4 regions of the Pantoea vagans genome follow, and region 2 is predicted to be linked to each of the others. Evidence: predicted binding sites of a transcription regulator. Region 2 holds the regulator's gene; each other region holds the start of a gene.
The links. The regulator CRP, encoded in region 2, controls carbon source genes, mostly activating them, when cyclic AMP is high. The targets are predictions, from matches to a motif close to ATGTGANNNNNNTCACAT.
Positions count from the first base shown of each region.

Region 1 (2,202 bases), 960 kb from region 2:
GCATCGAAATCTTCCGCTTCCAGGAAACGCACCAGCGCGTCAGTTTTACGGCCGTAGGCGGTCCAGTAAGACTGAGAGATATCAGGACGCGTAGTCATGCTTGACTGGATACGCACTTCCTGTGGATCTTTCATGAAGCGCTTAGTAATACGACGAATCGCTTCTGGCATGGTAGCTGAGAACAGCGCAGTCTGATGACCGTCTGGAATCTGCGCCATGATGGTTTCAACGTCTTCGATGAAGCCCATACGCAGCATTTCATCCGCTTCGTCCAGCACCAGGCCACGCAGGTTAGACAGGTCTAAGGTGCCACGTTTCAGGTGATCCAGCAGACGGCCAGGCGTACCCACAACAACCTGTGGACCCTGACGCAGTGCACGCAACTGCACGTCATAACGTTGGCCGCCGTACAGGGCCACGACGTTGACGCCACGCATGTGTTTAGAGAATTCGGTCATGGCTTCAGCAACCTGAACAGCCAGTTCGCGAGTTGGAGCCAGCACCAAAATTTGCGGTGCTTTAACAGATGGATCAATGTTGTTCAGCAGCGGCAGGGAGAATGCCGCCGTTTTACCACTACCGGTCTGCGCCATACCCAGCACATCACGGCCCGCCAGCAGGTGAGGAATACACTCAGCCTGGATTGGGGATGGCTTAACGTAGCCCATGCCGTTCAGTGATTCGAGGATGTCAGCGTTCAGGCCAAGGTCAGAAAAAGTGGTTTGAATATCAGTCATGTAGTACACGTGCCTCTTAGATTGCGGCGGCCAGTCTACATAACTCGTCGTGAAAATTTTCAGTCATTTTCATCAAAAAGTGTGAACCGGCTCAAATTAGAAGTTTTGACGAACAGAAAAGCCCTCACCTTGAAGATGATGACTTTACAAGAATTCAGGCAAAAAAAGTTCGTCAGCTATTGCTGGTCAGATTCTGATAAATCGTCTTGTGTCTGGCCGAGTTGCGCCAGTTCCAACAATGCGTATCGGTGCTCAACAAAGTTGTTAACGTTGTTAGCCACCGCCAGTTTGAACAACGCTTTCGCGTCGTCCTTCTCCCCCAGACTTAGGTAGTACTTACCTAAATAGAAGTTGGTTTCACTGAGATGTTCAGCGAGCGAGGTGTTATCCGTTGCGTCCGCCTTGAGACGTTCCATCAGCGTTTTTTCACTGATGTCGCCAAGGTAGAACTCGACAATATTCCATCCCCATTGGTCCCGGACCGCTTTGTCGTGGCGCTGTTGTAGCGCGACTTTCGCCTTGTCTGCATCCATATCGCTTTCAACGAGATAGAGCCAAAGGCTGCGGAAAGGATCGTTAGGATCGTCTTGATAAAACGCCAGCAGATCATCTTGCGCTAACTTGTATCGACCGCCGTAATAGAGGGCGATACCACGATTTAAATGCGCATAGTTGTAAGTTGGATCAAGCTCAAGTACAGAATCAAACGCTTCATAGGCAGCATCAAAATTGCCTGCCTGCGTTAGATATATACCAAGGTAGTTAAACACCTCGGGCATATCTGGTCTTATAGACAGCGCTTGCGAAAAATCGTTCCGCGCTAATGCCCTCAGACCCAAACTATCATACAACACTCCGCGCTCATATAATAGCTGTGCGCGTTCATCATCGGTGAGGGCACGACTGGCAAGAATTTGTTCCATGCGCGCCAGGATCACCTCTTGCTGCAGTGTGGGCTGCAAAGGTACTGCCAGAACTTCGTTCTTACGCCAATTGGAGTTGCTGCATCCTGCCAGCGTGATAGCTGTCGCAACAAAACACCAGCGCAAAAAAGGCTTCATTTCCCACTCCCGAATACAAACATTGGGATAACCATCCTGTCATCCGCCTGCTGTGCACAAGGATTCCCGCCCTCGCGATGATCCAAACACCTCTCCCCGCAATGCAGGGAGAGGCCAATCAGTAAACGCTTACTCGGCGTCAGGTGCATCAGTCGCAGCAGTGGTTTCTTCCGCTGGTTTCTGCTCTGTCGCTTCTTTGATGCTCAGGCGTACGCGTCCCTGACGGTCCACTTCCATCACTTTCACTGGAACTTCCTGACCCATCTGCAGGTAATCGGTCACTTTCTCAACGCGCTTATCAGCGATCTGAGAAATATGTACCAGACCTTCTTTACCGCCGCCGATGGCCACGAAGGCACCGAAATCAACGATACGCGTCACTTTACCTTCGTAGATACGGCCGA
Region 1 is NZ_CP011427.1:3,518,440-3,520,641, forward strand. Features, by position in the region: gene LK04_RS16370 (DEAD/DEAH family ATP-dependent RNA helicase) at 1-737, opposite strand, end outside; gene yrbN (protein YrbN) at 754-810, opposite strand; gene nlpI (lipoprotein NlpI) at 914-1,798, opposite strand; gene pnp (polyribonucleotide nucleotidyltransferase) at 1,928-2,202, opposite strand, start outside.
Region 1: yrbN (protein YrbN) is a predicted target of CRP. The motif match lies at 817-834, and genes of this name have one in related genera.

Region 2 (2,202 bases):
CGGCACCCAGACCGGCATCCTTCCAACCAGGCTGAGGCTAAAGATGGCGGCGATCAGGGTGGCTGGCAGCAAGCGGCCATGCAACGGGCTGATTTCGCCGGTGACACCAATCAGCAGCGGCAGCACAAACAGAATGAGCGGCAGCGGAATCTGATAATCCGTGAGCAACTGGATCGAAAAACTGCCGATGGCAAACAGCGAACCGCCGACAATCAGACGTTTGAAGAAGCGTTTATGCGGGGTATCCAGACCGGCCATGTTGCAGCAGGCAGGCACTAATGAGAACAACAGGCCTTTTTGCAGATCGCCAAACAGCCAGCCAAGTGCCACAGGCAGGCACAGCACCAGCGTTTGCCGCAGGGCGTAGTTGACCTCAGGATGATAGATGATTCGGCGCCACATCAGCTCATCGCAAACAAAAACGGCGCGATGTTGCCATCACGCCGTGGGTGATAAGAAATTAGCGGGTGCCGTAAACGACGATGGTTTTACCGTGTGCGGAGATCAGGTTCTGATCTTCCAGCATTTTCAGGATGCGCCCCACGGTTTCGCGTGAGCAACCCACGATCTGACCAATCTCCTGACGGGTGATTTTAATCTGCATCCCGTCTGGGTGAGTCATCGCATCTGGCTGTTTGGCCAGATTAAGCAGTGTTTGCGCGATACGGCCCGTCACATCGAGGAAGGCAAGGTTGCCCACTTTCTCGGAGGTGATTTGCAGACGACGCGCCATTTGCGACGAGAGTCGCATCAAAATATCCGGGTTTACCTGAATCAGCTGACGGAATTTTTTGTAGGAAATTTCAGCCACTTCGCAGGCAGTTTTGGCACGTACCCAGGCACTACGTTCCTGACCTTCTTCAAACAGGCCGAGTTCGCCGATGAAATCTCCCTGATTGAGGTAGGAGAGGATCATCTCTTTGCCTTCTTCATCTTTGATCAGAACCGCAACGGAACCTTTCACGATGTAGTACAGCGTTTCCGCTTTCTCACCCTGATGGATGAGCGTGCTCTTTGACGGATATTTGTGAATATGGCAATGGGACAGGAACCATTCGAGTGTAGGGTCTGTTTGCGGTTTGCCGAGAACCATTCGCTATTATCCTCTATTGTAATCGTGCCCAAAGCACAGGGGGCAGTTTTCCCTGTCAGGCGGTGTAATCGTCGAGCGTTTTATTTCCGGGTGATTCTTAAGCTACGCTTTTGATTCTTCCCGCCTTCGTCTGTTACGACGAAAATATTTTCAGCACTGTTTGTAGCACAGCTTTTGCAAGCTGTCTTCTGTTGTCTCGCTTCAGCAACAGGCGGAAGAGTCTGGATTGCTGTTTATCAACTGAAAGCGTACTCTGGCGGCAAAATAGCCACTTCAGGAGAAAGAATAATGCAGGCACGAGTGAAATGGGTGGAGGGGTTAACCTTTCTCGGAGAATCCTCATCTGGCCATCAGGTATTAATGGACGGTAATTCAGGGGATAAAGCGCCGAGTCCAATGGAGATGGTTCTGATGGCGGCGGGCGGCTGTAGCGCGATTGACGTGGTGTCTATCCTGCAAAAGGGCCGTAATGATGTGGCCGATTGCGAGGTGAAGCTCACCTCTGAACGCCGTGAAGAAGCGCCACGTATTTTTACCCACATCAACCTGCATTTTATTGTCAGCGGCAAAGCGTTGAGTGATAAAGCCGTGGCCCGCGCGGTTGATCTCTCCGCTGAGAAGTACTGTTCAGTAGCGATCATGCTGGGCAAAGGCGTGGAAATCACCCACAGCTATGAAGTGGTAGAGCTGTAATTCTACTGTAGCGGCGCGATTTATCGCGCGGTGTGATGCACGCCATACATCGTGCCGCTACAGAAATTCTGGATTATTCAATCCGTTTACCTTCTATCAGCCGTTGCACCAGCGGTGTCATGATCAATTCCATCGCCAGCCCCATTTTGCCCCCCGGCACCACCAGCGTATTCATGTGTGAAATGAACGAGCCCTGAATCATTGCCAGCAGGTAAGGGTAGGCAATCCCCTCCAGACCACGGAAATGGATCACCACAAAACTTTCGTCGAGCGAAGGGATCTCACGTGCGGCAAACGGGTTGGAGGTATCCACGGTCGGCACGCGCTGGAAGTTGATGTGGGTGCGAGAGAACTGCGGCGTGATGTAGTTGATATAGTCCTCCATCGAACGCACCACGGAATCCATCACCGCTTCA
Region 2 is NZ_CP011427.1:163,171-165,372, forward strand. Features, by position in the region: gene LK04_RS00720 (YccS/YhfK family putative transporter) at 1-402, opposite strand, end outside; gene crp (cAMP-activated global transcriptional regulator CRP) at 461-1,093, opposite strand; gene LK04_RS00730 (OsmC family protein) at 1,382-1,786, shown strand; gene LK04_RS00735 (phosphoribulokinase) at 1,860-2,202, opposite strand, start outside.

Region 3 (2,202 bases), 1.7 Mb from region 2:
ACTCCGCGCGCCAGCGCCATGCCGCGCGTGGTTAAGCGCCAGCAGCTGGGCGCATCAGCCTCTTCCGGTGGCAGCAGTTGGCTCCAGTCCAGACTCAAACGGAAACGATCGCGGCAGTAAAGGATGTTATCCAACGCCAAATCGTTGACGCTGTCATAGCTGTGACAGTCATTATCACGGATGTAGAACACGTCCCCGCAGGTAATCAGCCAGGGGCGATCGTTCAGCACATGCAAGCCATTGCCACGCCAGACAATGACAATCTCACTGAACTCATGGCGATGAGGGGGGAAGGAGGGTTGCGGCATGCGTTCGGCCACCGCTATCGGCAGACTGGTGGCCGGGAAATAGTCTTCGCGCTTCAATATCAGCGACATGAAAAACTCCGATTACATCATCTGCTGGCGCTCCGCTCGGGGCGCGCAGCCAAATTCTCGCCGGAACAGGGTAGAAAAGTGGTTGCTATCACCAAATCCACACTGGTAAGCGATGTCGGTAATGCGCATATCACTATGACGCAATAGATGTCTTGCCTGCAGTAGACGCAACCGATTGAGATAGCGCTGCGGCGTATTACCCGTTTGCTGTTTCATCTGACGATGCAGCGTACGCAACGACAGCGAGAAACGATCGGCCAACGCATCCCACACGATATCTTCACTGTAGTGCTCATTGAGCCAGTCCAGCAACCGATGCAGACGTGCTTCCTGATCCTGCGCTTGATCGTTGTGACCGGCTTCGCGCAGCAGCACCAGCAGTTGCAAAAACAGTTGCTCCTGGTGCGCCTGGCGCTCCAGTGACCAGATCGCTTGCTGCTTCATCTGCGTCACAATGTGCAACGCCTGCGCCATAACCTTGTTGTTAATACGCCAGTGCGAACTGTAGTTGCCATCCTCTTCTCCCGGCAGCAGTGACTGCAAGCCGGAAAGAAAGCGAAACGCCGCGGGACTGCGATACAGCACATTGGTCAGACACAGATTGTCCGTTTGTTCATACAGATGACGGTCGTGATCGCGGATAAAACAGACGCAACCGGCACATAAGGTTTGCGGCTGACCATTAAACACGTGGATGCCGGAACCTTGTTCAACCAGCACAATTTCATGGAAATCATGATGATGTTCGGGGAAGGCCGACTGCGGTACGCGCGGCTCAATGGCAATCGCGTAGTTTCCCTCAGGAAAGAAATCTGTACTGTGCAAAACGGTCATGATGCGCCTCTCGTTAACAACTTTGCAACCGAGTCTACTCAGGCGTTCGGCACCTTACCTTGAAATTTGAACCGTCCAGCGCAGGAAAATGGCGTTTTATTCAAGATCGCCCAAGTGTTTGATGGAAATGCGGTAACGCTCACAACTCTACCCTGATGCGGTTCTGTGAGCTCTCTCACGATCATCTTTGCCCGTCTGCCAGACACTTTCACGCGCTGGCAGTAAGGGGAAGGTGCCAGAACCTCAGGATTTATACGCTAGAGCCCTCTCATCACAGGAAGAAACGCCATGAGTATGCGTAACATTGTTGCCATTGATTTAGGCGCATCCAGCGGGCGCGTGATGCTCGCGCAGTGGACCTCGACCAGCCAAAAGCTAAGCCTGCGTGAAGTGTGCCGCTTTCCCAATCAACGTATACGCCGTGCGGGCTACGACTGCTGGGACCTTGACCGTCTGGAGCAAGAGATTCGGGCTGGGTTAGCACAGCTGGATGATGAGGGCATCGTGCTGGACAGTATCGGTATTGATACCTGGGGCGTGGACCTGGTGCTGCTGGATGCCAACGGGAATCGTGTCGGTGAGGCGGTGAGTTATCGTGACCCGCGCACTGACGGGCAGATGTCGCAGGCCATCAACGATCTCGGAAAGGCGGCCATCTACCAACGCACCGGCATTCAGTTTCTGCCCTTCAACACGATCTATCAACTGCGCGCGCTGCACCAGCAGCAGCCAGACTGGCAAGCGCAGGTGAAACACGCGCTGATGATCCCGGATTATCTGCATTACCGTCTGACCGGCAGGATGAACTGGGAATACACCAACGCCACCACCACGCAGTTACTGAACATCGAAACCGGTGAGTGGGACAGCGATCTGCTGGCCTGGGCGGGCGTTGATGCCGCCTGGTTTGGCAAGCCCAGCGCGCCAGGCAACACCGTGGGTTACTGGTCAAATGCCACGGGTAAAGCGATTCCCGTTATTGCCGTGGCAA
Region 3 is NZ_CP011427.1:1,870,106-1,872,307, forward strand. Features, by position in the region: gene rhaR (HTH-type transcriptional activator RhaR) at 1-377, opposite strand, end outside; gene rhaS (HTH-type transcriptional activator RhaS) at 390-1,211, opposite strand; gene rhaB (rhamnulokinase) at 1,500-2,202, shown strand, end outside.
Region 3: rhaS (HTH-type transcriptional activator RhaS) is a predicted target of CRP. The motif match lies at 1,339-1,356, and genes of this name have one in related genera.

Region 4 (2,202 bases), 760 kb from region 2:
ATTGCGTGAGCTAAAAATTAACCCTTTGGTTTCATAGAAATGCAGCGCTGACACCGCCACGCCACTGCGTTTCGCCACTTCTCCGGGTGTCAAAACGGGCTTTGGGTAATTGCGTTCTTTTTTCATTTAGGGCCTTTACCTCAAGTTAACTTGAGGAATTATACTCGCACCCCAACAAAAGTTCGAATTTCAAACCAGGTAAAACAACCTTCAGAAGGATGAGACTATGATGCAACAGGAAATCATTCATTCACTGACTCACTGGATCGATGAGAATCTGGATAAGGCGCTGTCGATCGATGAAGTCGCGGCAAAATCAGGCTACTCAAAATGGCACCTGCAGCGTATGTTCCGTACCGTGACGAAACAAACGCTGGGTGGCTATATTCGCGAGCGTCGTTTGACGCTGGCAGCTGAAGCCCTGCGCCAGACGCAACGTCCGGTGTTCGATATTGCGATGCAGTACGGTTACGACTCACAGCAGACTTTCTCGCGTGTGTTTCGCCGTCAGTTTTCGCAAACGCCAACCGCTTATCGCCACAATATGCGCCGTCAGGCGATGATCCAGCGCCCACGCCTGCTGAGTTTTGATTGCAGTGAAAGCATGAACAGTTTTGCCCAGCGTACTACTGGCGAGTGTTGCCCGGTCCGCTAACCTCTCTGCGCGCCCTTTGCGGGCGCACCTTCCCCCATCTCCTTGTTTTCACTGATTCCCCCGCTTCGATAAAAATCTTTCTACCATACCAGGTATAAATTTTGTTCAAACTTTCAAATCGAGTGATATAATGTGAGCCAAGTCACAGTTTCCATGCGTAGTAAGACGGCCAGAAGGGCCTCCCTGACCTTCCTTCTTTGCCGCCAGTGATGTCCAGCAATGTCAGGGATATTACTGATTTGAAGAGGTTTGTTGCAGATGGCTACTTTAACTACCAGCTTAATCGTCATGCGTTGGGAGCTGCTTAGCGCCGTTATGATGTTCTTCGCGAGCACCATGAAAATTAGATTGCGCCAAAACAGTCACCACGTGATGGCATTGATGTGCGGCGGTATTGGTGTTGGCATGTCCTGCTGGTTCGTTACAGGCTTACTGGGCATTACCCTGAGCATGGAAAATCTGCACAACTTCATGGAAATCTCGAAGAACGCCTTTATTCAGGTGATGAGCCAGACGCCTGCTGATTGGCCGATGCCTTAATCGCTGCCCATAAAAAACCCCGCTAAGCGGGGTTTTTTATTTTGCTGTGTGATTCTCAAATTTTCTTCAAAACGGCGGGAAGAGCCACTTCCGGAACCGTGACACCCGGTCTCTGCGTACCGCGGCGATCTTGAATCCACATATCACCCATCATCTGGTTTAACCCACGATCCAGCCCAGTGACCAATCCCGCCCCCGGTGTGAACGTCAGCTCACCGAAGTAAATCTGTTCCCCGTCGATGTACCAGTCCACGCGCACGTAATCGAAGTCACTTGCCAGCGTTTTACTTAACGCTAAAGCATGCTGAAGCTGTGCCATCTGTGGAGACACATCCAGGCCGGTATCACGGATTTTGTGATACGCCTCATTGAGGTTGTTAACGTAAAAGTTCATCGACAGTAAGGGGTTACATCGGTTGTAGATCACCTGCAACACATACTCAAAGTTGCCGTCACGCTTGTTGAACATGTGGAACTTATAATCAATCGGCGCCGTTTTACCATCACCAATGTACTTCTCCACCAAAATTCGCGGCTTAATGTAGCGATAGTGGATTTCACGCGCCTCATTGGCAAAATCGGTTTTCAACCAACGATGGCAGTCACTGATAATCTGCTGCTTCTTCAACGCATCCGGCTCTTCCAACAGAATCTCTACCATGTTGGAGGCATGATTGGGTTTGATGACCGTGTTCTTCCAGCTCGGCAGCGTATGCAGCGAGTGAGGATCGCTGGTCTCATACACCAGCGGGATCAAGTATTCGCTGCCCACCTTCTCGGCGATGTACTCGCGTACGGAGTATTTATCCGATAAACGCCCGTAAATCTGGTAGTCACCAAACACGAATTTACGGTACAGCACTTTTTCATTGAAGACTTTAGGCTGGCGCAGGTTCGGCAGTTTGCGGAACTTGTGAAAATAGTAGATGCGATCCTGGTAAGCCCAGGGCATCTTCTTGATGAAATACTGCACACTTCTTCTGAGTTCATCTTTCAACTTGAGCATA
Region 4 is NZ_CP011427.1:3,714,313-3,716,514, forward strand. Features, by position in the region: gene soxR (redox-sensitive transcriptional activator SoxR) at 1-126, opposite strand, end outside; gene soxS (superoxide response transcriptional regulator SoxS) at 227-655, shown strand; gene LK04_RS17230 (YjcB family protein) at 914-1,195, shown strand; gene LK04_RS17235 (ATP-grasp fold amidoligase family protein) at 1,251-2,201, opposite strand.
Region 4: LK04_RS17230 (YjcB family protein) is a predicted target of CRP. The motif match lies at 786-803, and genes of this name have one in related genera.